Regions from separate parts of the Streptomyces sp. NBC_01255 genome, predicted to be linked through region 1. Evidence: riboswitches for the same ligand, from Rfam matches in the RefSeq annotation. Region 1 holds a riboswitch; each other region holds the start of a gene.

Region 1 (6,980 bases):
ATCCGCGCGGCGATGACCTCGCCGGGGCTGGTGCAGAAGGTCGCGGCCAGTGATGCCGCGCCGAAGAGCAGCAGACCGAAGATCATGATCTTCCGTCGGCCGAACCGGTCTCCGAGGCTTCCGGAGGTGAGGAGGAGTCCCGCGAAGACCAGGATGTAGGAGTCCAGGATCCACTGGATGTCCTGGGCGCTCGCGCCGATGTCCTCGGTCATCGAGGGGACCGCGACGGTCAGCGCCATGCTGTCGACCACCAGGACCAGGGTGCTGAGGCACAGCACGACCAGGATCCACCAGCGGCGTGGGTTGCGGTTTTCCATGGGACTTCCCCCTCGACTTTCGTCTTCTTCTCGTGCCGTTTTCCTTCGGTGCGAACACTGTACGCAGACGCGCACAGTGTTCGCAACCTCTTGCACCTGTACGCTGGATGCGAACGCCGTACGCCGCGAAGGAGGACCCGTCCCATGGCCACCAAGGCGAACCCCGTCCCGTCCGTATGGACGCGACAGCAGTCCGCACCCGATCAGCCCGCCCTCAGCCGGACCGCGATCGTCCGCGAGGCGATCGTCATGCTGGACGCCGACGGCATCGAGGCGCTCAGCATGCGCAAGCTCGGCGCCCGCCTCCACGCCGGCGCCGCCTCCCTCTACCGCCATGTCGCGACCAAGGACGAGCTCATGGAGCTCGCCGTGGACGAGGTCGCCGCCGAGATCGCCGTCCCTCCGGCCGAAGCCGCCCGCGGCGGAGCCGGCTGGCGCGCCGCCGCGACCGAGGCCTCGGAATCCTTCCGCGCGACGGCCCTGCGCCACCCCTGGCTCTCGTCCGTCCTCGGCCAGGCGGGCCTCGCCTACCTGGGCCCGAACCTGATGGCGTACTCGGAGCGGCTCGCCGCCCTGTTCACGGCGGCCGGGTTCCCGGAGCCGAGCCGGGCGATCGACACGCTCCTCTCGTACGTCATCGGGATGAGCACGACGGAGGCCGCCTGGCTCACCACGGTCGCCCGCTCCGGCGAGAGCGAGGCCGACTTCATCGCCCGCCTGATGCCCGCCGCCCAGCAGGCCGCGGCCGGCCACGACCACCTCACCGAGGCGTACGCCGACTCCGCCGTCCACGCGGTCGTCGACCCCGTCGCCATCCGCGACGAGAAGTTCGCCTACGGCCTGAACGTCGTCCTCGACGGCCTGGAGATGCGCCTCCCTCGATAGGCGCTACGCGGCCTCCCCGCGCGGCCAGCGGCGGTGCAGTTCGTCGATGTGGAAGTCGTGCGCGTGGCGACCGCCGCCGCCCGCCTCCACGAGATGGGGGTGGCCGGCGGGGAGTTCGGGGTGGACGTGTGCCAGCGTGGCCGGGTCCGTACGGGGCCACAGGCGGGTGGCGGCCAGGGCGCCGAGCAGGGCGATCCCGGCGAGTACGGCCGCCGAGGCCATGAGTCCGGCCCGCGCGGCGAGCCCGCCGGCGAGGGGATAGGTGAGCAGCCAGCAGGCGTGCGAGAGGGAGAACCGGGCGGCGAAGGCGGCCGGCAGGTCGGCGCTCCGGGCGGAGCGGCGCAGCAGCCTGCCGCCGGGCGTCAGGATCGCCGACGTCGCCGCGCCGAGCAGCAGCCAGACCGCGAGCAGCCCGGGCCAGGCCCAGTCCCCCGGCGGCAGCGCGAGCCCGAACGCGAACAGCCCGAGGGCCCCGGCCAGGACGAAGGCGGCGCGCAGCATGAGCGCCCGTTCACCCCCCGGGGCAGGCCGGCCGGCGGGCCGGCGGTCGAGCGCCCGCGGGAGCAGGAGCGCGACCGCCATCGAGCCCGCCCCGTACGCGCCGAGGGCGAGCGGGACGTCTCCGGGGGTGCGGCCGAGGGTGTCGCGGACCAGGACCACCGTGTTGACGAGCACCGTCGCGCCCGCCGCCGCCACCGCGACGTCCAGGGCGAGCAGGGCCCGCAGGCGCGGGGTGCCGAGGAGGAGCCGCGTACCGAAGGCCGCTCTGGCGCGGAGTCCCCCCGCGCGTGCGGCGGGCGTGGGCGCGGGCAGGGTGGTCGCGCGGACCAGGATGCCCGAGGCGAGGAACCCGGCGGCGGTGCCGGTGAAGAGCCGGTCGTACGGGACGACGGTGAGCAGCGCGGCGGCGAGCACCGGGCTGAGCAGGCTCTCCAGGTCGTAGGCGAGCCGCGAGAGGGAGAGCGCCCGCGTGTAGTCGCGCTCCTCGGGCAGCACGTCGGGGATGGTCGCCTGGAAGGTCGGCGTGAAGGCGGCGGAGGCGGTCTGGAGCAGGAGGATCAGGACGTAGATCTGCCACACCTGGGTGACGAACGGCAGGGACAGGGCGACCCCGGCCCGTACGACGTCCATGGCGACGAGCAGGTTCCGGCGGGGCAGCCGGTCGGCGAGGGCGCCGACGACCGGGCCCATGCCGACGTACGCGGCCATCTTGATCGCGAGGGCGGTGCCGAGCACGGCGGAGGCGTTCGTCCCCGCGAGGTCGTAGGCGAGGAGGCTCAGCGCCACGGTCGCGAGGCCGGTGCCGGCGAGGGCGACGACCTGGGCGGTGAACAGGCGCCGGTAGGTGCGGTTGCGCAGCACGGACAGCATGGGGACGCCCCCGGTCGGCCAGGGCGGTCGGCGGACCTCTTCACCGTAGCCGATATGTGCATAGGTGCGCACACGTTGACGCCAGGTGGGCTCAGTCGTGCCAGGGTTCGCCGCTCACCACGTGGTCGGCGCGGCTGATCGCCTCGACGACCAGCCGCTTCAGGTGCCCGTCGGGCATCGCGTACACGACCCGCCGCCCGTCCTTGCTGGACTGCACGAGGCCGCCGAGTCGCAGCTTGGCCAGGTGCTGGCTGACGGCCGGGCGCGCGGCCCCGCACGCCTCGGTCAGGGCGCTGACGTCGGCCTCTCCGCGGGTGAGCAGCCACAGCAGGTGGAGCCGGGTGGGGTCGGCGAGGAGCGCGAACACCTCCGCCGCCGCGGCGAGTTCCCGCGCTCCCGGGGTCCGCTCGTGCGGACGCGGACGTGACACGGCGGCCGCCTCGGCATCCGCCGCCGGATCCGTCGTGGGGTCGTCGGGGCCTGCGGCGTCTGCCGGATCTGCGCGCTCGGACATGGGGCCATCGTAGGCAGAGGCGTCCCCGGCTCAATCTCCGGCGGGAGCCGGGAGCGTGCCCAGGAAGCGGATGTGCGGGTGGCCTCCGGGCGTCGGCCGGGTCACCGTGGCGCGTACCCGGTACACCTCGGCGATGAGCTCCTCCGTCAGGACCTCGTCCGGGGTGCCGCGGGCCACCACCCGGCCCTCCGCGAGAACGACGAGCCGGTCGCAGTACATCGCCGCGAGGTTCAGGTCGTGCAGGGCGACGACGGCGGTCAGGCGGAGCCCGGCGACCAGGGTCAGGAGGTCGAGCTGGTGCTGGATGTCGAGGTGGTTGGTGGGTTCGTCGAGGAGGAGTTCGCGCGGTTCCTGGGCGAGGGCGCGGGCGATCTGGACCCGCTGGCGTTCGCCGCCCGAGAGCGTCCGCCAGGAGCGGTGGGCCTTGTCGGCGAGGCCGGTGCGGGCGAGGGCGGAGCGGACGGCGGCCTCGTCCGACGCCGACGCGGGGGTCCAGGCCCTCCGGTGCGGGACGCGGCCCAGCCGGACGGCGTCGAGGACGGTCAGGTCGACCTGGGTGTCGGCCTGCTGCTCGACCGCGGCGAGGCGCCGCGCGACCGTGCGGCGGCCGAGGCCGTCGAGGGGATCGCCGTCGAGGGTGACGACGCCGCTGTCGGGGGCGAGGACGCCGGCGAGGAGGCGCAGGAGCGTCGACTTCCCCGAGCCGTTGGGACCGAGCAGGCCGGTGACGGTGCCGGGACGCGGGGCGAGGCTGACACCGTCGAGGACGGGGCTGCCGCCGACGGTGCGCGAGACCCGGTCGGCGCGGAGCCCCGTGGCCGTGCCCGCCTCCGCGGTCATCGCGTACCCCTCGTGCGGTAGAGGACGAGGACGAAGGCCGGTACGCCGATCAGCGAGGTCACCACGCCCACCGGGACCTCCTGGGGATCGAGCACCGTACGGGCGAGGGTGTCCGCCCAGACGAGGAAGACCGCTCCGGTGAGCGCCGTGACCGGCAGCAGCCGGGCGTGCCCGGGGCCGACGAGCGCGCGGGCCGCGTGCGGCAGGACGAGACCGACGAAGCCGATCGCGCCGGCCGCGGAGACCAGCGCGGCCGTCAGGAGGGCGGTGACGCACAGGAGGACCGTCCGGGCGCGGGTGACGGCGACGCCCAGCGACGCGGCGGCGTCCTCGCCGAAGGCGAAGGCGTCCAGCGTCCGCGCGTACCCGCCGCAGATCAGCAGGGCCGCCACGAGCACCGCTGAGCACACCCGCACCTCGTCCCAGCCGACCCCGCCGAGCGAGCCGAGCAGCCAGAACAGCACGCCGCGGGTGGTCTCCGCGTCCGCGGCCGTCATGACGACGAAGGAGGTCAGCGCGGAGAAGAGCTGCATCGCCGCGACCCCGGCGAGGACCACGCGGTCCGGCGAACCGCCGAGGGTGTGGCTGAGCAGCAGCACGAGCGCGAAGGAGCAGACCGCCCCGAGGAACGCGCCGCCGGTGACGGAGACGACTCCCCCGCCGACGCCGAGGACGACGACCAGGACGGCGCCGGTCGAGGCCCCCGAGGAGACGCCGAGGACGAAGGGATCGGCGAGCGGGTTGCGCAGGAGCGACTGCATCACCGCCCCGCACACGGCGAGTCCGGCGCCGCACACGGCCGCGAGGAGGGTGCGGGGCAGGCGCAGGTTCCAGACGATCCCGTCCCGGATCGGGGACAGGTCCGAGGCGCCCCCGGTCAGATGGGCGACGACGACGGACCACACCTCGCCGACGCGGATGTCCGCCGGCCCGATGGTGATCGCCGCGGCGACCGACGCGCAGAGGACGGCGAGCCCCGCCACGGCCCACGCCAGTGCCCGGCCGCCGCGCCGCACCGTGGTCGACCGGGTGGGAGGCCGGGAACCGGGAGGACGGGGCGCGGCGGGGCGGGCGGGGCGGGTGAGGGTCACTTGGCGAGCCCGTACGAGCGGAGCGCGGCCGCCACCTTCTCGACGCCTTCGACGGTACGGATCGTGGGGTTCATCGCCTGGCCGCTGAGCAGCACGTACCGCTTCTTCCTCACCGCCGTCATGTTCCTCGTGACCGGGTCGGACTCCAGGAACGCGATCTTCTTCGCGGCGCTCTCCGCCGACTGGGAACGGCGGGTCAGATCGCCGATGACGAGCACGTCCGGGTCGCGGTCCGCGACGGTCTCCCAGTTGATCTGGGGCCACTCCTCGCGCGTGTCGTCGAAGACGTTCTTCGCGCCGAGCGCGCGGGTCACGATGCCGGGGGCGCCGCAACAGCCCGCCATGTAGGGGGACTCGGCGTTGGCGAACCAGTAGAGGACGGAGACGTCCTTGAAGTCGCCCGCCGAAGCGGCCTTCGCCACCCGGCCCCTGAGCTCGGCGACGAGCTTCTCGCCTCGCTCCGGCACTCCGAACACCCGGGCCAGGTCCCGGATCTCGCCGTGGACGGTCTCCATCGTGAGCGGCCGGGTGCGGACACCGTCGCCGTCGCCGCTGTTGTCCTTGTCGGCACAGTCGGTCGGCGAGACGTAGGTGGGGACGCCGAGCTTCGCGAACTGCTCGCGGGGCGCGACGCCGCCCTTCCCGAGGGTGTACGCGAACGAGGCGGCGGCGAAGTCGGGTTCGGTGTCGAGCACCTTCTCGAAGGAGGGGTAACGGTCGGCGAGGCGCGGCACCTTCGCGTTCTGCGCCTCAAGCCCCTTGAGGACGGGGTCGGTCCACGTTCCGGTGCCGACCATCCGGTCGGCCAGGCCGAGGGAGAGCAGGATCTCGGCGGCTCCCTGGTCGAGCGCGACGGCCCGCCGGGGCGGGCGGTCGATCCGTACGCGCTCACTGCAGTTGTCGAGAGTCACGGGGTAGCCGGAGCCCGAGCCACCGGCTGAGCTCTTCGCCGACGGCGTCGTGGCGGGTCCGCCGCCACAGCCCGTCGCGGTCACGAGCAGGGTCAGGGTGCCGGCGAGAAACAGCGCGGCGGAACGGACGGGGTGTGCGAGCGGCACGGAGCATTCCTCTGCGTCCACGGCTCATACGCGGAGCCTGTCGTACGGTGCTCCCCGGTCGACGGCGTGACGCCGGGGCCGCCAGCAGGTCTTCGGACTCGGGGTCATCCGGACGGGGCGCCTTCCCGGGCCTGTTCCGCCGCCCAGTGGCCGATGCTCCGCCCGTCGCCCTCACCGCTGCGCGTCAGCTCCGGTTTCCCACCGGATTCCCTGACCCGTACGCTCGCCCGTTCGGGTGAGCGCAAAGGTGCGACTGGCCTCGGCACAGTACCACCGGGGACCCGTCGCACCTCCGGCCGCGAGCCCGGCCTGATCGGCAAGACACCCCGCAGGTCAGAGGCGCAGCTCCTTCGCCTCGAAGCGGCCGTCGCCGAGGACGAGGACGAAGGTGACCTGCTGGCCCTCGGAGACCGTCTGCAGCTCTCCCTCGATGTCCGCGGCGCTGAAGTACACCTGTTCCTCGGAATCCACCGGGACGACGAAGCCGTACCCGCCGAGACGGTTGAAGGACTGCACGAACCCTTTGCTTCTGCCTTCCACGGCGGCCTCCCTGTCGTCACCGGCGAAGTGCCTCTCAGGGGAGATCTACCCCGTCGGCCCGCACTTCGCCCGTCATGGGAGACCGCCATGGGAGACCGTCGCGGGAGACCGTCGTGGGTGTTCCCTACACCGTGAAACGGAGGCGGCAGACGACGGCGTCCGTGTCGCGGCGGACGGCCCGGGCGACGAGCGCGCCCCGGCGGTTCTGGAGAGGCCGCTGCCAGAGCCGTTCCGGTTCGGCCTCCGGGATCAGGACGGTGATCCGGGTGTCGGGTTCGGCCTCCCGGAGGCCGTGGACGTACGCGGTGATCGGGCGCCCGAGCGTGCGGCGCTCCGAGGGGAGCCGGACGAGGGGGACGCCCGG
Region 2 (6,980 bases), 4.8 Mb from region 1:
AGTGATCGGGATGGCTGAGGCACCCCACATCTGTCCGACGCTGACGTACGAGGACGCGAAGGGCGCGATCAAGCTGCTCACCGAGGGCTTCGGCTTCACGGCGAACGCCGTGTACGAGGCCGAGGACGGGCTGATCGCGCACGCCGAGCTCGCGTACGGGAACGGCATGGTGATGCTCGGCAGCAAGGGCACGGGCAGCGACTTCGACAAGCTGATGGCGGGCGGGGGCCCGGTGGGCGTCTTCGTGCACGTGGACGACGTGGACGAGCACCACGCGCGGGCCGTCGCCCACGGCGTCGAGATCGTGTTGCCGCCCACGGACCAGGAGTACGGCTCGCGGGACTACACGGCCCGGGACGCCGAGGGCAACATCTGGAGCTTCGGGACGTACACGCCCGGCGCCGCGGAGTAACGGATCGGCGGCGCCGGGCGTCGTCGTTCGGTGCGCGTCAGGCTCCGCCGGTGTGGACCTGGAAGGCGGCCCTGCGGACCGCCTTGGACAGGGCGGGGTCCGGGTGGGCCGCGGCCAGGGCGACCAGGACCTGGACGGTCCGGGGGTGGCCGACGGCCCTGACCTCGTCGAGCAGCGCCGGGACGGTGCCCTGGACGGCGGATTCGAGGTGGCGGACGAGCAGCTCGCTCTCGCCGTGGTCGGCGACGGCCGCCGCCGTGTCCACCCAGAGCCAGGTCGCCTCCTCGCGGGTGAGCACCTCCTGGGCGTCGTCGGGGTCGGCGCCCTCGTACTCCGCCAGCCAGAGCAGCGCGTACGGACGCAGGGAGGGCTCGGCGACGGTGGCCCGGACCTCGGCCTCGGCGGGGGCTCCGACGACCCGGAGCGCCTCGAAGGCGAGGCCGCGCAGGAGGGCGTCCTCGCCCCTCGCGACGGCGAGCAGCTCGGCGACCGCGCTGGAGAGGGTGCGGGCCGCGAGCCAGGCGCGGTACTCGGCGCGGGCCGGTCCCGGGGTGAGCCGGGCGCAGCCGCGGAGCATGTCCTCGGCGGACTGCTCGATGTTGCCCGCGGGGCTCTGGGCGGCGACGCAGATCTGCTCCAGCTTGACCCAGACCGCCCAGTTCCCGAGGGGGGTCAGGGTGGCGTGCCGGGCGTCCGCGCCGGGGTCGAGGGTGAGCGCACCGACGGCCGCCAGGCCTTCCAGTGCCCAGTCGAGGAGGGCGGGGAGCCCGTCCGTGCCGCGAGGCGTCTCGGGGAGCTCGGGGGTGTCCGTCGCGGGCTCGGGGGTCTGGTCGGTCACGGGGACCTCGCAGCGCTCCTCGCGCAGCTCCTCGACGCGCTGGCCGAGCAGGTCCAGGAGCGCCGGGACGAGCACCGGGCCCTGGGAGAGCTGGAGCAGGGAGAGCACCTGCGGGACGGCCTCGACGACCTCGGCGACCGCGCTCGGCGCGACGCCCTCGGGGGCCGGGTGGACCAGGGACCAGGCGTCGAAGAGGGCGACCCAGCCGCGCAGGACGGCGGAGTCGTCGCGGTCCCAGGCGTGCAGCCGCCAGCCGGGGCGGGCGGTGTCGCCGTGGAGCTCGACGAGTCCCGCCAGCCGGGCCCGGTCCCAGCCGGCCCGGATCTGGCCGGGCGTCAGGTCCAGTGCGGCCGCGGCCCGTTCCTGGGCGGTGCCGGCTTCGGCGCCCGTGCGGAGGGCGGATTCGGGACCGCGCTCGACGGCGGCCCAGCGGGCGATCCGTACGGCGTCGGCGAGGACGTGCCGGGCCTGGCGGGCGAGTTCCGCGCGGGGCGGAGTGCCCTCGGGCGGCCGCGGCGCCGGCCGGGTGCGCCGGGTCGTCACGGCCCGTCGGGCGGTGGCCAGCGCCCGAGGGCGGACGAGTCGGAGTCTGGAGTTGCGCGCCAATGGTTCATCGGGCTTTCGAGACGTCACGGGGGCAGTCTTCCCGCTGACGGCCCGAAAGCCCAATCGGAATCCGCAGCCCCGTCAGAACGGCCGTCGGAGCAGGGGGGGTGCGTCGTCAGAGCAGGGGGGTGAGGAAGCGGCGCAGGGCCTCTTCGTAGCGGACGGGGTCGGCGTTCCACATCGCCGCGTGCGGGGCGTGCCGGACCGTCTGCAGGGTGACCAGATCGGGGCGGCGGGCGGCGAGCTCCACGGACGGCTCCCAGGGGGCGAGCATGTCGTCGGGGCCGTGCAGGAGGAGGACCGGGACACGCAGGGCGCCCGGTTCCGAGGCGGCCTGGAGCCGGTCCCCGTGGGGGCCCGTCCGGCCCTGGGCGGCGCGGACGGCGAGCGGGAGCAGGGGGCCGGGGACGTGATGGGCCGTGGCGAGGCCGCGGACGGTGGCCTCCCAGTCCAGGACCGGGGAGTCGAGGACGAGGCCCCTGATCCGGTCCCGTACGCCCGACTCGGCGGCGGCGCGCAGGGCCATCGCGGCGCCGGTCCCCCAGCCGTGCAGGACGACCTTGTCGGCGCCGCGGCGGACGGCGTAGCGGATGGCGGCGTCGACGTCCCGCCACTCGGAGTCGCCGAGGTGGGCGAGACCGTCCGGGGAGGCGGGCGCCCCTTCGTCGCCGCGGTAGGCGGGGACGAGGACAGGGATCTTGCGGCGGTTGTAGAAGGGGACGAGGTTCAGGGGGTGCTCGCGGGTGGTCCCGAGGCCGTGCAGCGCGATCACCCATGTGGTGCGCGGGGCGGCCACGAGCCAGCCGGGCAGGGGGCCGAGCTCGCCGGGGATCTCGACGTCCTCGTGGGCGAGCCCGAGGGCGCTGATCGGCGTGCCGACGTGGAGCTGGGGAGTGAGGCGGACGCGGGCACCGGGGCCGAGGACGCCGAGCTCGACCCGTTCCAGGCGGCGGACGACGGAGTCGGCGGTGTGCGGGACGCGGTCGAGGACGGGGCCGAGGACGGCGTGCAGGCCGGGGGCCTCGATCCCGTACGTACCGGGGCGCAGCGAGGCGAGGCTGCGGGTGAGGGTGATCCGTTCGGGTCCCGTGGCGTGCACGGTGAGTCTGGGGTCTCCCGGGAATGGTCGTCCGGACGGCGCCTTGAGGGCGACGTCGCTGGCGTACCGGCCGGCCGCTACCGCGGCCGCACCGACACCGATCAGGGTGGTGACGGCCGCTGCCGTCGCTGTAGCCGGGCGCACGCTCCCAGTGTCGGCAGGTCTCGGGCGGCCTGCCACCGGGCGGACCCGGCCGGGGTGTCGCTCTCGTACGGCCGGAGCGCCCCCGGCTCGTACGGGCGGGGCACCCCGGGCTCGTACGGGCGGGCGCCTCGGCTCGTGCGGTCGGGCACCCCGGGGAGTGACATGGGTCTCCTCGGCGGGGTCCCCCGGTCGGATGGTTCGGTCCAGGGGGCGGAACGGGGCGGCGGGGGACGAACCGGGCCGCGCCGCCGGTGCCTTGCGAGAGCCGGATTACCCGGGGTCGCAGGGCGACCGCATCGTGGACATCCCCTCGGACGGGGGCCTAAGCGGAATCTCTTGACACCGGATGGGGACACCACGCCGCCCGCCCCAGTTCACCTTCCGTTCACTCAGGTTGCCTACGTTCGTCGAGCCACTGACGTCAAACGATTGCCTGGGTAAATGGAACACATCACGCTGCTGCTCGCCATTGTGGTCGTGACAGCTCTCGTGTTCGATTTCACGAACGGTTTCCACGACACCGCCAACGCGATGGCCACGACCATCTCGACCGGTGCACTGAAGCCCAAGACGGCGGTGGCCATGTCCGCCGTGCTGAACCTCGTCGGCGCGTTCCTGTCCGTGGAGGTCGCCAAGACGATCTCCGGCGGGATCATCAACGAAGAGGGCATTCGTACAGAAGTGATCTTCGCGGCGCTCGTGGGCGCCATCCTGTGGAACCTGCTGACCTGGCTCGTGGGCCTGCCGTCCAGCTCCTCCCACGCCCTCTTCGGCGGCCTCATCGGCGCCGCGGTCATGTCGGCCGGCTGGTCGGCCGTGAACGGCCCGACCATCGTCACCAAGGTCCTCATCCCCGCCATCGCCGCGCCGCTCGTCGCCGGCCTCGCCGCGATGCTGGCCACCCGGCTGACGTACAAGATCGGCGCCAAGACCGACACGAAGCACACCGCCAAGGGCTACCGGGTCGGCCAGATCGCCTCCGCGGGTCTCGTCTCCCTCGCCCACGGCACCAACGACGCCCAGAAGACGATGGGCATCATCACGCTCGCCCTGGTCACCCAGGGCGTCGTCGCCCCCGGCTCCAACCCGCCCCTCTGGGTCATCGTCGCCGCCGGCGTCGCGATCGCGCTCGGCACCTACCTCGGCGGCTGGCGCATCATCCGCACCATGGGCAAGGGCCTCACCGACCTCCAGCCGCAGCAGGGCTTCGCCGCCCAGACCAGCGCCGCGACGGTCATCCTGGCCTCCTCGCACCTCGGCTTCTCCCTCTCCACCACCCAGTCCTGCTCGGGTGCCGTGATGGGCGCGGGCCTCGGCCGCAAGGGCGGTGTCGTCCGCTGGTCGACCGCGACCCGGATGTTCGTCGCCTGGGGTCTGACCCTGCCCGCCGCGGGCCTGGTCGGCGCCGGTGCCGAGTTCCTCACCAAGCAGGGCCCCTGGGGCATCGCCGCCGTCGCGGTCCTGCTGGTCTCCGGCTCGGCCGTCATCTGGTCGCTGTCCCGCCGCAAGCCGGTCGACCACAACAACGTCACCGACGACGACCTCGACGGCGAGTCCGAGCCCGCGGGTGTGGTGACCACCGCGATCGCGGCCGTCACCCCGCCGCCGGCCGGTTCCGTCGCCGCCGTCGCGGACGAGGACCTGAAGACCACCATCCCCTCGCCGGTTCCCACGGACCCGGCCGCTCCCCCGGCCCCCGCCGCAGCGGTGTAAGGAACCAACGACATGAAGATCGACTGGGCAGCTCTCGGCTCCGTCTTCGGAGTCAGCCTCGTGGCGACCGTCGCCCTCGTGGGCCTCTTCACCCTCGGCATCATCGGCCTCTCCAAGCAGGAGCAGGCCGCCGCCCAGGGCGGCTCGGCCACGATGGCCCGGACCGGCGCCTACGCCTGCTTCGCCGCGTGCCTGGCGGCCGTGGCCTACGGCATCTACCTGATCGTCGTCTGACGGTCCTCGCCACTCCGCAGTACTTCGGCCGGGCGGTCCGCACCTTCGGGTGCGGACCGCCCGGCCGCGGTGTTCGTGGTGCTTGCCGAGGCCCGTGTTTGTGGTGCTTCGCACAGTGACCTGTCGCAGGTCAAGGGTGAGTTGACGGGTGTTCGCGGGCCGTGGTGGACTGCCGAGGCCATTACGGCGGCAGCAGAGGAAGTCCGGTGCGAATCCGGCGCGGTCCCGCCACTGTGACCGGATCCGAAGGGTCCGGGAGTCAGGAACTCTCGCCGCCGGTCACGTCGATCCAGGGCGCGGACCCTGAGTGAGGACCTGCGCCATGCCCGGCCGCATCAGAGCCAGCCGCCTCTCCCGGGACGGATTCGTGTACGGCGCGGCCCTCGGGCTCGCCGTCGACCGGCTCGTCGGCGATCCCCGCCGCGGGCATCCCGTCGCCGTCTTCGGCCGCGCGGCCGCCGCCGTCGAACAGCGCCTGCACCACGACCACCGCGGCTGGGGCGCCCTGCACACCGCTGTCTGCGCCGGCTCCACCGCCGCCCTCGGCGCACTCGCCGCCCGGGCCGTACGGGACCGGCCGGCCGCCGCCGTGGCGCTGACCGCCGCCTCCGTCTGGGCCGTCGTCGGCGGTACGACCCTGGGGCGGGAGGCCCGCGCGATCGGCGGGGCGCTCGCCGTCGGGGACCTGGAGGTCGCCCGGGAGCGGCTGCCGCACCTGTGCGGACGCGACCCGCAGTCCCTGGACGGTCCCGCGATGGCCCGCGCGGTCGTCGAGTCCGTCGCCGAGAACACCTCCGACGCCGTGGTCGGCGCCCTCTTCTGGGGCGCCGTCGCGGGCGTGCCGGGCCTCGTCGCCTTCCGGGCCGTCAACACCCTCGACGCGATGGTCGGCCACAAGTCCCCGCGCCACCGCCGCTTCGGCTGGGCCTCGGCCCGGCTCGACGACGTGGCCGGCTGGCCCGGGGCCCGGCTGACGGCCGTCGCCGCGACGCTCGCCGGAGGGAATCCGCGCGGAGCCGTACGGGCCTGGCGGGCGGACGCCGACAAACACCCGAGCCCCAACGCGGGCCCCGTCGAGGCCTCCTTCGCGGGCGCCCTCGGCGTACGGCTCGGGGGGACCCTCTCGTACGGCGGGCGGGTCGAGCACCGGCCCGTACTCAACGGGGAAGGGCGGCCCGTCGAGGTCGCCGACATCGACCGGGCGGTCCGGCTCTCGCGCCGGGTGACCGTCCTGACCCTGGCCGCCTGTGTAGGCGGCCGCATGATCATCGGTGCCGTGAAGCGCGCGAAGCGGAGGAACGCATGAGGGGTGGGGGCCTGCTGGTCGCCGGGACCACGTCCGACGCCGGCAAGAGCGTCGTGACGGCCGGCATCTGCCGCTGGCTGGTCCGCAAGGGCCTGAAGGTGGCGCCGTTCAAGGGGCAGAACATGTCCCTCAACTCCTTCGTGACCCGCGAGGGCGCCGAGATCGGGCGGGCCCAGGCCATGCAGGCACAGGCCGCCCGGGTCGAGCCGACCGCGCTCATGAACCCGGTCCTGCTCAAGCCGGGCAGCGACCGCTCCAGCCAGGTCGTCCTGATGGGCAAGCCGGTGGGCGAGTTGTCCGCCCGCGGCTACCACGGGGGGCGGCAGAAGGAACTCTTCGAGCCGGTCATGGCGTGCCTGGAGGAACTCCGGGGCATGTACGACGCCGTGATCTGCGAGGGGGCGGGCAGTCCGGCCGAGATCAACCTGCGGCGCACGGACATCGTGAACATGGGCATCGCGCGGGCCGCGCGGCTGCCCGTCGTCGTGGTCGGCGACATCGACCGGGGCGGGGTGTTCGCCCAGTTCTTCGGGACGACGGCGCTGCTGAGCCCCGAGGACCAGTCGCTCGTCGCCGGATACCTCGTGAACAAGTTCCGCGGTGACGTGACCCTCCTCGAACCCGGGCT
Region 3 (6,980 bases), 6.1 Mb from region 1:
TTCGAGCAACGCGGTGAGGATCGCGTGCGGGAGGGACATGCTCGCATCCTAGATTCGGCCGGCCACACGGATCACAGCGCGGCGGCGAGCCGCGTGCCCTGGTCGATCGCCCGCTTGGCGTCCAGCTCGGCGGCGACGTCCGCGCCACCGATCAGGTGCGTCGAACGCCCCGCAGCCACCAGCTCCTCGTACAGGTCCCGCCGAGGCTCCTGGCCGGCGCACAGCACGATCGTGTCGACCGGCAGGAGCTGGGCCTCGCCGTCGATCGTGACGTGCAGGCCCTCGTCGTCGATCCGGTCGTACGACACGCCCGCCACCATGGCGACGCCCCGGTGCTTGAGCTCGGTGCGGTGGATCCAGCCGGTCGTCTTGCCGAGGCCCGCGCCGACCTTGGTGCTCTTGCGCTGGAGCAGGTGCACCTGGCGCGGCGGCGCGGTGCGCTCGGGGGCCCGCAGTCCGCCCCGGTTCTCGTAGGAGGTGTCCACGCCCCACTGGCGGAAGTACGTCTCGGGGTCCTGGCTCGCGCCCTCCCCGCCGTCCGTGAGGAACTCGGCGACGTCGAAGCCGATGCCGCCGGCGCCGATGATCGCCACCCGCTCGCCGACCGGCGCGCCGTCCCGGAGCACGTCCAGGTAGCTGACGACGCTCGGGTGGTCCACGCCCGCGATCCCGGGGGTGCGCGGGGAGACGCCGGTGGCGACGACGACCTCGTCGTAGCCGTCGAGGTCGCCCGCCGCCACCGGGGTGTTCAGGCGGACCTCGACACCGCGCTCGGCGAGCTGGACGCGGAAGTAGCGGAGGGTCTCGTCGAACTCCTCCTTGCCCGGCACGCGCTTGGCGATGTTGAGCTGGCCGCCGATCTCGGCGGCGGCGTCGAAGAGGGTGACGGCGTGGCCGCGCTCGGCCGCCGACACCGCGCAGGCGAGTCCGGCGGGGCCGGCGCCGACGACCGCGACGCGCTTGGCGAGGCGGGTGGGGGAGAGGACGAGCTCGGTCTCGTGGCAGGCGCGCGGATTGACCAGGCAGGAGGTGATCTTCAGGTTGAAGGTGTGGTCGAGGCAGGCCTGGTTGCAGCCGATGCACGTGTTGATCGTGTCGGCGCGGCCTTCCGAGGCCTTCGCGACGAAGGCGGGGTCGGCGAGGAAGGGGCGGGCCAGCGAGACCAGGTCGGCCCGTCCGTCGGCGAGGATCTCCTCCGCGACCTCGGGGGTGTTGATGCGGTTGCTGGTGACGAGCGGGACGGAGACCGCGCCCATCAGCTTCTTCGTGACCCAGGTGTACGCGCCGCGCGGCACGGAGGTGGCGATGGTGGGGATGCGCGCCTCGTGCCAGCCGATGCCGGTGTTGATGATGGTGGCGCCGGCCGCCTCGATCTCCTTGGCGAGCCGGACGACCTCCTCCAGGGTGGAGCCGCCGGGCACGAGGTCCAGCATGGAGAGGCGGTAGACGAGGATGAAGTCCGCGCCGACCCGCTCGCGGATCCGGCGGACGATCTCCAGCGGGAAGCGGACCCGGTTCTCGTACGAACCGCCCCACCGGTCGGTGCGCTGGTTCGTCGCCGCGGCGATGAACTCGTTGATGAGGTAGCCCTCGGAGCCCATGACCTCGACGCCGTCGTATCCCGCCTGCTTGGCGAGCTCGGCGCAGCGGGCGTAGTCCTCGACGGTCTGCTCGACCTCGGCGTCGGTCAGCTCGTTCGGTACGAAGGGGCTGATCGGGGCCTGGATGGCGCTGGGCGCCACGAGGCCGGGGTGGTACGCGTACCGGCCGAAGTGCAGGATCTGCATCGCGATCCGGCCGCCCTCGCCGTGCACGGCGTCGGTGATCAGCCGGTGCTCGGCGACCTCCTCGGCGGTGGTGAGCTTGGCCCCGCCGTCCCAGGGGCGGCCGGCCTCGTTGGGCGCGATGCCGCCGGTGACGATGAGGCCGACGCCGCCGCGGGCGCGCTCGGCGTAGAAGGCGGCCATGCGCTCGAAGCCGTGCTCCGTCTCCTCCAGGCCGACGTGCATCGAACCCATGATCACCCGGTTGGGCAGGGTCGTGAACCCGAGGTCGAGCGGGCTCAGCAGATGCGGGTACGGGGTGGGTGTGGGGGTCGCGGTCATGGGGGCGCCTCCTCGCGCAGGATCAGTCGACCTCAGTTCTAGGGGACCCCTCTCTGTTATGCAACTAGTTGCAGAAGATTCGGAACGTGATGTCTACTACTCAGTAGCAAGAGGTGCTGCCTGCAGCCAGGCGTCCAGCTCCTCCGGTGTACGGGGCTCGGGCGCGTCCGGGGCGAGCAGCCCGTGGGCGCGCAGCAGCCGGGCGACGGACGTGCCCCAGGGCCGCCGCAGCCGCGCCGCGTCGAGCAGGGCGTCGTCGCCGAGGAGCTCGGCGACCGGACCGGTCCGCAGACCGGCGGGGGAGAGCACCGCCGCCTCGTCCGCCCAGCGCAGCGCGAGATCCACGTCGTGCGTCGCCATCACCACCGTCGTGCCGGACGCGCGGAGCCGCGCGAGGGCGTCGAGGAGCCGCTCCTGACCGTGCGGATCGAGCCCGGCCGTCGGCTCGTCCATGATCAGCACCCGGGGTCGCATGGCCACCGCGCCCGCGATCGCGGCCCGCTTGCGCTGCCCGTACGACAGCAGATGCGTCGGCCGGTCCTCCAGGGCCACGATGTCCAGCGCCTCCAGGGCCTCCCGCACCCGGAGCCGTACCTCCTCCTCCGGCAGCCCCAGGTTCATCGGCCCGAAGGACACGTCCTGACCGACCGAGGCCGCGAACAGCTGGTCGTCCGGGTCCTGCACCACCAGCTGCACGGTCGTCCGCAGCCGGGTCAGCCCCTTCCGGTCGTACGTCACCTCCGCCCCGTCCAGGAGCAGCGACCCGCTCCCGCGCCGCAGCCCCCCGCTGAGCAGCCGCAGCAGCGTCGTCTTGCCGCTGCCGTTCCGCCCGAGCAGCGCGATCGCCCGCCCCTCCGGCACCGCGAAGTCCACGTCCGACAGGACCGCCGGCCCGTCCTCGTAGGCGAAACCCGCCTTCACCAGCTCCACGACGGGCGTCGCGGAGGTCGTCGGAGACGTCACGGCAGGAACCTTTCGAGTACGAGGGTGAGGGCGACGAGCCCGCAGAGGAGCCCGACGGCCGCCGCCAGGAACCGGCGGGAGACCGCGGCCGTGGGGACCAGGACCCGCAGGGTCCCGTCGTAGCCGCGCCCGGCGAGCCCCGACTGCAGGCGCTGCGCCCGGTCGAAGGCGCGCACGAACGCCGTGGCGCCGAGCCCGGCGAGCGAACGCCAGGTCGCCGCCCGGGTGGTGTGCCCGAGGCGGGCGGCCTGCGCCTGGCGGATCTTGGACAGGGAGTCGAGGAGCAGGAAGATGATCCGGTACATCACGAGCGCCACGTCCACCACGGGAGCGGGCACCCCCGCACGGACGAGCCGGGGGAGCACGTCGGAGACGGGCGTCGTGAACGCGAAGAGCAGCACCCCCAGCGAGGCGGCGGCGGTCCGCAGCAGCAGCTCGCCCGCGTGGACGGGCCCGCCGGGCGCGAGGGCCACGAACCCCCGCGCCCCGCCCACCTCGAAGAGCAGCGGCACCGCGCCCGTGACGCAGAACCCGAGCGGCACGCGGAACGCCCGCCACAACTGACGGCCCGCCACCCCGGCCGGGCCCAGCAGGACCGCGAGCGTGGCCGCCGCGACGAGCACCGCACCCGGCCACGGCGGCAGACACACCGCGCAGAGCGTGAGACCGAAGCCGAGCAGGGCCTTCTCGACGGGATGGCGGCGGCGCCAGCGACTGCTGTGCGCCGCCGCGTCGATCGGCAACATGGGCGGCTACGCGTCCTTGCCCTCGGCTTCGATGCGGGAGCCCGCGGTCGCGGCACCCGCTGTGTCCGCGCTCTCCGCACCCTCGCCGGCCTGCGACGCCAGCGCGCGGGCCTCACCCTGCCGACGTCCGCGCCGCACACCGAAGTAGTAGGCGAGGACACCGGCGCCCAGCGCCGCCTGGAGGGCGAACAGTGCCGACTCGATCTCGCCGGACGGCGGCTCGTACAGGGGGCTGAACCACGGCTCGTAGTCCGGCTGGAGCTCCGCGATCGCGGTCTCCGCCTCCGCGTCCGCCCCGGTGAACGGCTCTTCCTTGTGGTCGCCGAGCCCCAGCGCGAGCGGCAGCACGGCGAGCGCGGCGACGACGAGCAGGAGCAGGGCGTTGATCTTCGTGTTCCGGCTGACGGTGAAGCTCATCGCGCGGCCGCCTCCTCGTGTCGCTTCGTGGCGGACCGGGTCAGGACGCCCAGCCGGGTCAGCTCGCCCTTGCTGGACTGCATGAGCAGCCGCATCACGAGCACGGTGAGCAGGCCCTCGCTCACCGCCAGCGGGATCTGTGTCACGGCGAAGATGGAACCGAACTTGGCCAGGGCGCCCATGATGCCGCTGCCCTGGTCGGGGAAGGCCAGCGCGAGCTGGACGCTCGTGACGCAGTACGTGGACAGATCGGCGACGAACGCGCCGAAGAAGACGGCGACCATCAGCGGCGCACCGAACCGGCGCACCAGCAGATAGGTCCCGTACCCCGCCCAGGGCCCGACGATCGCCATCGAGAAGGCGTTCGCGCCGAGCGTGGTGAGCCCGCCGTGGGCGAGCAGCAGGGCCTGGAAGAGCAGGGTGATCGTCCCGAGGACCGCCATGATCGGCGGCCGGAAGAGGATCGCGCCCAGACCCGTACCCGTCGGATGCGAGCAACTGCCCGTCACCGAAGGGAGTTTGAGCGCGGACAGGACGAACGTGAAGGCGCCGGAGGCGCCGAGCAGCAGAGTGGACTCGGGGTTGGAACGCACCTCACGGGTGAGCGCGCGAACCCCGTGGACGACGAACGGAGCGGCCGCGACGCCCCAGGCGGCGGCGTGAACGGGGGGCAGATACCCCTCGGCTATATGCATGGTTGGGAGACCCTCTCCAGCACCTCGTGGATGGACAACGCACCCTGGCCGGTCTCCTGGCTGACGGTCATACGTCCCGACTCCGCCTTCCCACACCGCGGTGGTCTCCCACAACGGTCCAGTGGCTTGCCCGCGGGGGTCTCCCATGGGTGTGGAGCCGGAACTCCCGATCACAGTGGCGAGGGCCGCACCGGTACCGCACCGGTTTCCCGTACACCAAGGCCCTGCGACACTAGTGCGTTGACCAGGTGCATTACAACGCGGAGGAGCACGGAGCGGTGAGTGATGTTCGACAGAGGGTCAGTTCCGGGTCCCCACTCGAACCGGAGATCGGCTTTTCCCGGGCCGTTCGAAAGGGTGCGTACGTGGCGGTCGCCGGGACCGCTCCCATCGGCGACGACGGGGCCGCCGTCGCGCCGGGTGACGTGTACGCCCAGACCGTCAGGTGTCTCGACATCGCCGAGGAGGCACTGAAGGCGGCGGGTGCGTCACTGGAGGACGTCGTGCGCACCCGCGTCATGCTGACCGACGTGACCTCGTGGAAGGAGGCCGCGCGGGCACACGGGGAGCGGTTCTCGGAGGTTCGGCCGGTGACGACCTTCGTCGAGGTCTCGCGGTTCATCGATCCCGCATGGCTCGTCGAGGTGGAGCTCGACGCCGTCGTCGGCTGACGGCGGGGAGAGCGGGCCGACCGGTGGCCGGCCCGCCACCGCTTCGTACTACTTAGGCTCCGTCGCGATCTGGATCAGGTTGCCGCAGGTGTCGTCGAAGACGGCGGTGGTGACGGGGCCCATCTCCAGGGGCTCCTGGGTGAAGTGGACGCCGAGGCCGCGCAGACGGGCGTACTCCGCCTGCACGTCGTCGACCGCGAACTGGGCCAGCGGGATGCCGTCCTGGACCAGCGCGTCGCGGTACGGCTTGACCGCCGGATGGCCGGCGGGCTCCAGGAGGAGTTCGGTGCCGGCGGGCTCGTGGGGCGAGACGACGGTCAGCCACCGGTCCGTCTCGCCCAGCGGGACGTCGTGCTTCTTCACGAAGCCGAGGATCTCGGTGTAGAAACGCTCGGCCTTGGCCTGGTCGTCGACGAAGACGCTGGTCAGATGGATCTTCATGAGGTGCTCTTCTCCGGTCCTGGGGTGTCGGGCACGGGCCATCGCTCGGTGATGTGCCGCAAGGGGGTGGTGTTCAGGTCGTGGAACTTGTAGCGGCCCTCTCGCCTGGTCTCGACGAGCCCGGCGGCCTCCAGCACGGCGAGGTGCTGGGAGACCCCCTGGCGCGAGATGCCGAGCTGATGCTTCATGCTCAGGCGCGAACAGATCTCGAACAGTGTCTGTCCGGATTTCTCCGTGAGCTCGTCGAGGATCGTGCGGCGGGTGGGGTCGGCCAGGGCTTTGAAAAGGTCGTCGGCCACCACCCCAGGATAGGCAACTCCTCACTTGCTTATCAAGTCGACACCCTCGCCCCTTCCCTCCGTCCCTCCTGCCTCACTCCTTGCGATAGGCGTACGCCTCCGACGCCGCCGCGGCGACCGCGTCGAGATCCCCGCCCGCGCTCGCCGTCACCAGCGCCGCGACCGCGCCCTCGACGAACGGCGCGTCGACCAGCCGGGCGCCCTCCGGCAGCTCGTCGCCCTCGGCGAGCAGCGCCTTCACCGTCAGGACCGCACTGCCCAGGTCGACGAGGAGCGCCACCCCGGCGCCGCCGTCGACGGCCTCCGCCGCCGCGCAGATCAGCTCGGCGCTCGTCCCGAGACCGCCGTCGGGGAGCCCGCCTGCCGGCCGGATCGGCGCCGTCCCGCCGCTGCCCGCGAGGCCCTGGGCCAGCGCCGCCACCGAGGCCGCGACATCCGCGCTGTGCGAGACCAGCACGATGCCGACCGGCGCGGTCTCGCTCACGCGGCACCCTCCGTACGGGCTGTGGCGGCGAGCTCGGCGAACAACAGCGCCGACGACGTCGCCCCCGGGTCCTGGTGCCCGATCGACCGCTCGCCGAGATAGCTGGCCCTGCCCTTGCGCGCCTGGAGCGGTACGGTCGCGAGCGCGCCCTCCTCGGCC
Region 4 (6,980 bases), 2.6 Mb from region 1:
CACCCTCCGGGAAGTCCGCCTCCCCACGCACCAGCGCCCGCACGGGCACGCCCGCCGCGTGCAGTTGGCCCACCACCGCACCGCCGACCCTTCCCGTCGCGCCGGTCACCAGGATCCTGGGCTGTGTCATCGGAATCTCCTCGTCTCGCGGTTCGATGACACGACTCTCGTACATCAACAAAGGTTGAGGTCAAGCACCGACCGGAGTGCCCGTCAGGCGCTGTGGGCCGGGTCCTTGGCGGGCCGCGATGCACGGAGGTCACGGCATGCCGAAGGCCCCGTCCACCGACCCCCGTGCGGTGAGCGAGGCCTTCGGAGACCTTGCGGGTGAGAAGGGAGGGTTACTCCTCCTCGTCGGTGCCCCCGGCGCCTTCCAGGTCGCCTTCCGTTTCCAGGAAGACCTGGCGCAGGGCGGCCAGGGTCTCCGGGTCCGGCTTCTCCCACATGCCGCGGGACTCGGCTTCGAGGAGGCGTTCCGCGATGCCGTGCAGGGCCCAGGGGTTGGCTTCCTTCAGGAAGGCCTGGTTGTCCGCGTCGAGGACGTATTCCTGGGTGAGTTTGTCGTACATCCAGTCGGCGACCACGCCCGTCGTGGCGTCGTAGCCGAAGAGGTAGTCGACCGTCGCCGCCAGCTCGAACGCGCCCTTGTAGCCGTGGCGGCGCATCGCTTCGATCCAGCGCGGGTTGACCACGCGGGCGCGGAAGACCCGGGAGGTCTCCTCGACGAGGGTGCGGGTGCGGACGGTCTCGGGACGGGTGGAGTCGCCGATGTACGCCTCGGGGGCCGTGCCCTTGAGCGCGCGGACGGTCGCCACCATGCCGCCGTGGTACTGGAAGTAGTCGTCCGAGTCGGCGATGTCGTGCTCGCGGGTGTCCGTGTTCTTGGCGGCCACCGCGATGCGCTTGTACGCCGTCTCCATCTCGGCGCGCGCCGGGCGGCCTTCGAGGCCTCGGCCGTAGGCGTAGCCGCCCCACACCGTGTAGACCTCCGCGAGGTCGGCGTCCGTGCGCCAGTCGCGGCTGTCGATCAGCTGGAGGATGCCCGCGCCGTACGTCCCCGGCCGGGAGCCGAAGATACGGGTCGTCGCGCGCCGCTCGTCGCCGTGCTCGGCCAGGTCGGCCTGCGCGTGCGCCCGGACGTAGTTGTCCGTGGCCGGTTCGTCGAGGGCCGCGACCAGGCGTACCGCGTCGTCCAGGAGGCCGATGACGTGCGGGAACGCGTCTCGGAAGAAGCCCGAGATGCGGAGGGTGACGTCGACACGCGGGCGGTTCAGTTCGGCGAGGGGGATGGCCTCCAGGCCGTTCACCCGGCGCGAGGCGTCGTCCCAGAGCGGGCGGACGCCGAGCAGGGCGAGCGCCTCGGCCACGTCGTCGCCTGCGGTCCGCATCGCGCTCGTACCCCAGAGGGAGAGACCGACGGAGGTCGGCCACTCGCCGTTGTCCGTGCGGTAGCGCTCCAGGAGCGAGTCGGCCAAGGCCTGGCCCGTCTCCCACGCCAGGCGGGAGGGGACGGCCTTCGGGTCCACCGAGTAGAAGTTGCGGCCCGTCGGCAGGACGTTGACCAGGCCGCGGAGCGGGGAGCCCGACGGGCCCGCCGGGACGAAGCCGCCGTTCAGGGCGTGGACCGCGTGGGTCAGCTCGTCCGTCGTGCCGGCGAGGCGGGGTACCACCTGCTCGCAGGCGAAGCGGAGGACCGTCTTCACGGACTCCAGCTGGATCCCGTACGCCGTGCCGCCCATCGGCGGGGCGCCCAGGCCCAGTACGGCGGCGTCCGTGATCGCGTCCACGGACCAGCCGGCGGCCTCCATGGCCTCGACCACCCGGCGGGCGCGCTCCTCGATGTCGTCGGTCCTGGCCCGGTCCATGGCCGACTCGTCCAGGCCGAGCGCCTCGCGCAGGCCCGGCAGCGCCTGCGTACCGCCCCAGATCTGGCGGGCGCGGAGGATCGAGAGGACCAGGTTGACGCGGGCCTCGCCCTCCGGCGCGCCGCCCAGGACGTGCAGGCCGTCGCGGATCTGGGCGTCCTTGACCTCGCACAGCCAGCCGTCGACGTGCAGCAGGAAGTCGTCGAAGCCGTCGTCCTCCGGGCGGTCCTGGAGCCCCAGGTCGTGGTCGAGCTTGGCCGCCTGGATCAGCGTCCAGATCTGGGCGCGGATCGCGGGCAGCTTCGACGGGTCCATCGAGGAGATCTGCGCGTACTCGTCGAGCAGCTGCTCCAGGCGCGCGATGTCGCCGTACGACTCGGCGCGCGCCATCGGCGGCACCAGGTGGTCGACGAGGGTCGCGTGCACGCGCCGCTTGGCCTGCGTGCCCTCGCCCGGGTCGTTGACGAGGAAGGGGTAGATCAGCGGGATGTCGCCCAGTGCCGCGTCGGGGCCGCAGGCGGCGGACAGGCCGGCGTTCTTGCCGGGCAGCCACTCCAGGTTGCCGTGCTTGCCCAGGTGGACCATGGCGTCGGCGCCGAAGCCGCCGTCCTCGGCGCGGGCGGCGATCCAGCGGTAGGCGGCCAGGTAGTGGTGCGACGGCGGGAGATCGGGGTCGTGGTAGATCGCGATCGGGTTCTCGCCGAAGCCGCGCGGCGGCTGGATGAGGATCAGCAGGTTCCCGCGGCGCAGGGCGGCGAGCACGATGTCGCCCTCCGGGTTGCGGGAGCGGTCGAGGAACATCTCGCCGGGCGCCGGGCCCCAGTGCTCCTCGACGTGCGTGCGGAGCTCCTCGGGCAGGGTCGCGTACCAGCGCTTGTAGTCGGCGGCCGGGATGCGGACGGGGTTGCGCGCGAGCTGCTCCTCCGTCAGCCAGTCCTGGTCGTGGCCGCCGGCCTCGATGAGGGCGTAGATCAGCTCGTCGCCGTCGCCGGAGATCAGGCCGGGGAGGTCTTCGGCCGGGCCGAAGTCGTAGCCCTCGGCGATCAGGCGGCGGAGGAGCGAGACGGCGGAGGCGGGGGTGTCGAGGCCTACCGCGTTGCCGATGCGGGAGTGCTTCGTCGGGTACGCGGAGAGGACGAGCGCCAGCTTCTTCTCGGCGTTCGGGATGTGGCGGAGCCGCGCGTGGCGGACGGCGATCCCGGCGACGCGGGCGGCGCGCTCGGCGTCCGCGACGTACGCCGGAAGCCCGTCCGCGTCGATCTCCTTGAAGGAGAACGGGACGGTGATGAGCCGGCCGTCGAACTCGGGCACGGCGACCTGGCTGGCCGCGTCCAGCGGCGACAGGCCCTCGTCGTTCTCCTCCCAGTTCTCGCGCGAACCGGTCAGGCACAACGCCTGGAGGATCGGTACGTCGAGCCCGGCCAGCGCGCCCGCGTCCCAGGCCTCCTCGTCACCGCCGGCCTGCGCCTCGGCGGGCTTGGTGCCGCCCGCCGCGAGGACGGTGGTGACGATCGCGTCGGCGGTACGGAGCCGGTCGAGCAGCTCCGCCTCGGGGGCGCGCAGGGACGCCACGTACAGCGGGAGCGCCTGCGCGCCGGTGTCCTCGATCGCCGCGCAGAGGGTTTCCACGAAGGCGGTGTTCCCGCTCATGTGGTGGGCGCGGTAGTAGAGCACCGCGATCGTCGGGCCGGTCGTCGTCCGGGCGGTGCGCTCCAGCGGGCCCCAGGTGGGGGCCGGCGCCGGGGCCTCGAAGCCGTGGCCGGTGAGGAGGACGGTGTCGGAGAGGAAGCGGGCCAGCTGCTCCAGGTTCCCGGGGCCGCCGTGCGCGAGGTAGGCGTGCGCCTCGGTGGCGACGCCGACGGGGACGGTCGAGGTCTCCATCAGCTGGGCGTCGGGGGCCTGTTCGCCGCTGAGCACGACGACCGGCTTCCCGGTGGCGCGGATCGCGTCGATCCCCTCCTCCCAGGAGCGGATGCCGCCCAGGAGGCGGACGACGACGAGATCGACGCCGTCGAGGAGCGTGGGCAGTTCGGCGAGGGACAGCCGGGAGGGGTTGGCGAACCGGTACTCGACCGGGCCGCCGGCTCCCTCGGCCGAGGCGGCGTTCGCCGCGCGGGCACTGAGCAGGTCGGTGTCGGAGTGCGACAGCAGCAGAAGCATGGCGTGCGCAGGCCCTTCCTCGGGGTTGTCCGCGCCCCGGGTGGTCGTGTGGACGGCGGGAGTTCCTGACTCACCCGTGCCATCGCTGGTACGGGCTCACAGTGGCGGGACCGCGCCGGATTCTCACCGGGCTTCCTCCCCGGGGTCCTGGGACCCCATGCCGATCTGCATCCTAGATCGTGAGGTCGGCGGGGCGGGGCGGGCCGTGGAGTCGGCCGGATCACACTCGGTGGTGGCCCGGTTCCCCGTGGGTATGCTCGCCGCCATGCCGCCCACCCCACCCTCGACGCCCGAACGGGACGAAGCTCGCAAACGGGACCGTGGCGACGCCTGCCCCGGGGCGCTGCGCCTGCACGCCGCCGACGACGGCCGGCTGGCCCGACTGCGGCTGCCCGCAGGATGCTTGACGGCACGTCAGGTCGAGGCGCTGGCGGACGCGGCGGAGATCCTCGGCGACGGACGGGTCAGCATCACCTCCCGGGGGAACGCGGAGCTGCGCGGCCTCGCGGACGACTGCGGGGCGGAGCTCGCCGCACTGCTCGCGGAAGCGGGCCTGCTGCCCTCCCCCACCCACGAACGCGTCCGCAACATCGTGGCCTCCCCGGCCGCCGGCCTCGACGGACTCGGCGGCCCCGAGGTCCAGTTGTGGGCCCGTGAGCTGGACACCCTGCTGTGCGCCGAGCCCTGGGCGGCGGCGCTGTCCGGCCGTTTCCTCTTCGTCCTCGACGACGGGCGCGGTGACGTGGCGGGCCTCGGCGGCGATGTGACCTTGGTCGCAGTGGAGCCGGGTGCCGCGCTGTTGTACGTGGGCGGGCTGGCCTTCCGGGTCGGCGGGGCCGACGCTCCCCGGGCCGCCCTCGCCGCCGCCGGGGCCTTCCTGGACGCCGCCCGCGAGGCCGGGAACGGGGCCTGGCGGGTGCGGGAGCTGCCGGATGGGTGCGCCCCCGACGTGGCGGGCGCGCTCGCCCGCGCGGGGATCGCGGCGGAGCCCGTACCCCTACCTGTACGAGAAGTCCCCGATGGCGCGCCCCTCGCCCCCGGGCCCCTCGGCGCCACCGCCCTGTACGTCCTGGCGCCCCTCGGCCGCCTCACCGCCGCCCAGCTGCGCGCGCTGCTGCCCGCCGAGGAGGTGCGGCTGACGCCGTGGCGCGGTGCGGTCGTCGTGGGAGCGGCGGCGGCAGCGGCGGCGGCGGCGGGCCATCAGGACCGCGACCGGCTCGCCGCCCTCGCCGCCTCCGGGCTGATCACCCGGCCCGACTCCCCCTGGGCGGGCGTCAGCGCCTGCACCGGGCGCCCCGGGTGCGCCAAGTCCCTCGCGGACGTCCGCGAGGACGCGGCCCCGGGGGCCGCCCTCTGCCTCCCTCTCCCTGTTCATTACTCCGGGTGCGAGCGCCGCTGCGGGCATCCGCACGGCACCTGGGTCGACGTCGTCGCCACCGCCGACGGCGCCTACCTGGTGGACGGCGTCCCCACCCCCCGTACCGCCCTGCCCGAAGCAGTGACCACGGCCCGCACCACCACCGGCACGACCGCCACGACGACGAGATGAGCGAGAGCACCAGGATGTTCGACTACGAGAAGGACGGGGCGGAGATCTACCGCCGGTCCTTTGCCACGATCCGCGCCGAGGCGGAGCTCGCGGGCCTGCCCGCCGACGTCGCCCAGGTGGCGGTCCGGATGATCCACGCCTGCGGCATGACCGACCTCGTCCAGGACATCGCGTACTCCCCTCAGGTCGCCGCGAACGCCCGCGAGGCCCTGCGCGCCGGCGCCCCGATCCTCTGCGACGCGCAGATGGTCGCCAGCGGCGTCACCCGCAAGCGGCTGCCCGCCGACAACGAGGTGATCTGCACGCTCTCCGACCCGGCCGTGCCGGGCCTCGCCGCCGACCTCGGCACCACCCGCTCCGCCGCCGCGCTCGAACTGTGGCGGGACCGCCTCGAAGGCTCCGTCGTCGCCATCGGCAACGCCCCCACCGCCCTCTTCCACCTCCTGGAGATGATCGCGAAGGGCGCCGGCAGGCCCGCCGCCGTCCTCGGCATCCCGGTCGGCTTCATCGGCGCCGCCGAGTCCAAGGACGCGCTCGCCGCGAACACCCTGGACCTCGACTACCTCGTCGTACGGGGCCGGCGCGGCGGCAGCGCGATGACCGCCGCCGCGATCAACGCCCTCGCCCACGAAGCGGAGATCCAGGCATGAGCACCGCGCACACGAAAGGCAAGCTGTACGGGGTCGGGCTCGGGCCCGGCGACCCGAACCTGATGACCGTCGCCGCGGTGAAGGCCATCGCCGCCGCCGACGTCGTCGCGTACCACTCGGCCCGCCACGGCCGCTCGATAGCGCGCTCCATCGCCGCCGAGCACATCCGCGAGGACCATGTCGAGGAGCGGCTCATGTACCCGCTCACCGTCGAGACCACGGACCACCCCGGCGGCTACCGGGGCGCCCTGAACGACTTCTACGAGGAGGCCGCGGCCCGCCTCGCCGCCCACCTCGACGCCGGCCGCACGGTCGCCGTCCTCGCCGAGGGCGACCCGCTCTTCTACGGCTCGTACCAGCACATGCACAAGCGGCTCGCGGACCGCTACGACACGACCGTCATCCCCGGCGTCACCTCGGTGAGCGCCGCCGCCGCCCGGCTCGGCGAGCCGCTGTGCGAGGCGGAGGAGGTCCTCACGATCATCCCCGGCACCCTGCCGGAGGACGAGCTGACGGCCCGCCTCGCGGGCACCGACTCGGCGGTCGTGATGAAGCTCGGCCGCACCTTCCCCACCGTGAAGCGCGCCCTGGAGCGGGCGGGCCGGCTCGACGACGCGCGGTACGTGGAGCGGGCGTTCATGGCGGGCGAGCGGACCGGCGACCTCGCCGACATCGACCCGGACTCCGTCCCGTACTTCTCCGTCGCGGTCCTCCCCTCCCGTATCGACCAGGAGCTTCCGGTACGGGAGCGGGGCG

The links. Region 1 has a riboswitch for cobalamin ahead of OG357_RS08345 (ABC transporter substrate-binding protein). Riboswitches for the same ligand answer to the same signal wherever they lie in the genome.
Region 2: it holds a riboswitch for cobalamin, as region 1 does, so the genes downstream of both, OG357_RS30460 (cobalamin biosynthesis protein) here and OG357_RS08345 (ABC transporter substrate-binding protein) in region 1, are expected to answer to the same signal.
Region 3: it holds a riboswitch for cobalamin, as region 1 does, so the genes downstream of both, OG357_RS36150 (energy-coupling factor ABC transporter permease) here and OG357_RS08345 (ABC transporter substrate-binding protein) in region 1, are expected to answer to the same signal.
Region 4: it holds a riboswitch for cobalamin, as region 1 does, so the genes downstream of both, cobN (cobaltochelatase subunit CobN) here and OG357_RS08345 (ABC transporter substrate-binding protein) in region 1, are expected to answer to the same signal.

Annotation. Positions count from the first base shown of each region.
Region 1 is NZ_CP108474.1:1,928,277-1,935,256, forward strand. It holds gene OG357_RS08315 (MFS transporter) at 1-317, opposite strand, end outside; gene OG357_RS08320 (TetR/AcrR family transcriptional regulator C-terminal domain-containing protein) at 462-1,202, shown strand; gene OG357_RS08325 (MFS transporter) at 1,206-2,573, opposite strand; gene OG357_RS08330 (ArsR/SmtB family transcription factor) at 2,665-3,087, opposite strand; gene OG357_RS08335 (ABC transporter ATP-binding protein) at 3,118-3,927, opposite strand; gene OG357_RS08340 (FecCD family ABC transporter permease) at 3,924-5,018, opposite strand; gene OG357_RS08345 (ABC transporter substrate-binding protein) at 5,015-6,076, opposite strand; cobalamin riboswitch at 6,143-6,349, opposite strand; gene OG357_RS08350 (cold-shock protein) at 6,410-6,616, opposite strand; gene OG357_RS08355 (APC family permease) at 6,741-6,980, opposite strand, start outside.
Region 2 is NZ_CP108474.1:6,732,495-6,739,474, reverse strand. It holds gene OG357_RS30485 (VOC family protein) at 11-412, shown strand; gene OG357_RS30480 (hypothetical protein) at 450-1,883, opposite strand; gene OG357_RS30475 (alpha/beta hydrolase) at 1,972-3,099, opposite strand; gene OG357_RS30470 (inorganic phosphate transporter) at 3,541-4,812, shown strand; gene OG357_RS30465 (hypothetical protein) at 4,825-5,046, shown strand; cobalamin riboswitch at 5,195-5,334, shown strand; gene OG357_RS30460 (cobalamin biosynthesis protein) at 5,369-6,352, shown strand; gene OG357_RS30455 (cobyric acid synthase) at 6,349-6,980, shown strand, end outside.
Region 3 is NZ_CP108474.1:7,990,882-7,997,861, forward strand. It holds gene OG357_RS36125 (PadR family transcriptional regulator) at 1-39, opposite strand, end outside; gene OG357_RS36130 (NADPH-dependent 2,4-dienoyl-CoA reductase) at 72-2,105, opposite strand; gene OG357_RS36135 (ATP-binding cassette domain-containing protein) at 2,202-3,068, opposite strand; gene cbiQ (cobalt ECF transporter T component CbiQ) at 3,065-3,814, opposite strand; gene OG357_RS36145 (energy-coupling factor ABC transporter substrate-binding protein) at 3,821-4,231, opposite strand; gene OG357_RS36150 (energy-coupling factor ABC transporter permease) at 4,228-4,926, opposite strand; cobalamin riboswitch at 4,955-5,190, opposite strand; gene OG357_RS36155 (RidA family protein) at 5,205-5,597, shown strand; gene OG357_RS36160 (VOC family protein) at 5,646-6,038, opposite strand; gene OG357_RS36165 (ArsR/SmtB family transcription factor) at 6,035-6,337, opposite strand; gene OG357_RS36170 (PTS-dependent dihydroxyacetone kinase phosphotransferase subunit DhaM) at 6,411-6,821, opposite strand; gene dhaL (dihydroxyacetone kinase subunit DhaL) at 6,818-6,980, opposite strand, start outside.
Region 4 is NZ_CP108474.1:4,520,846-4,527,825, reverse strand. It holds gene OG357_RS20225 (NAD(P)H-binding protein) at 1-130, opposite strand, end outside; gene cobN (cobaltochelatase subunit CobN) at 342-4,025, opposite strand; cobalamin riboswitch at 4,067-4,201, opposite strand; gene OG357_RS20215 (cobalamin biosynthesis protein CobG) at 4,279-5,574, shown strand; gene OG357_RS20210 (precorrin-8X methylmutase) at 5,571-6,224, shown strand; gene OG357_RS20205 (precorrin-2 C(20)-methyltransferase) at 6,221-6,980, shown strand, end outside.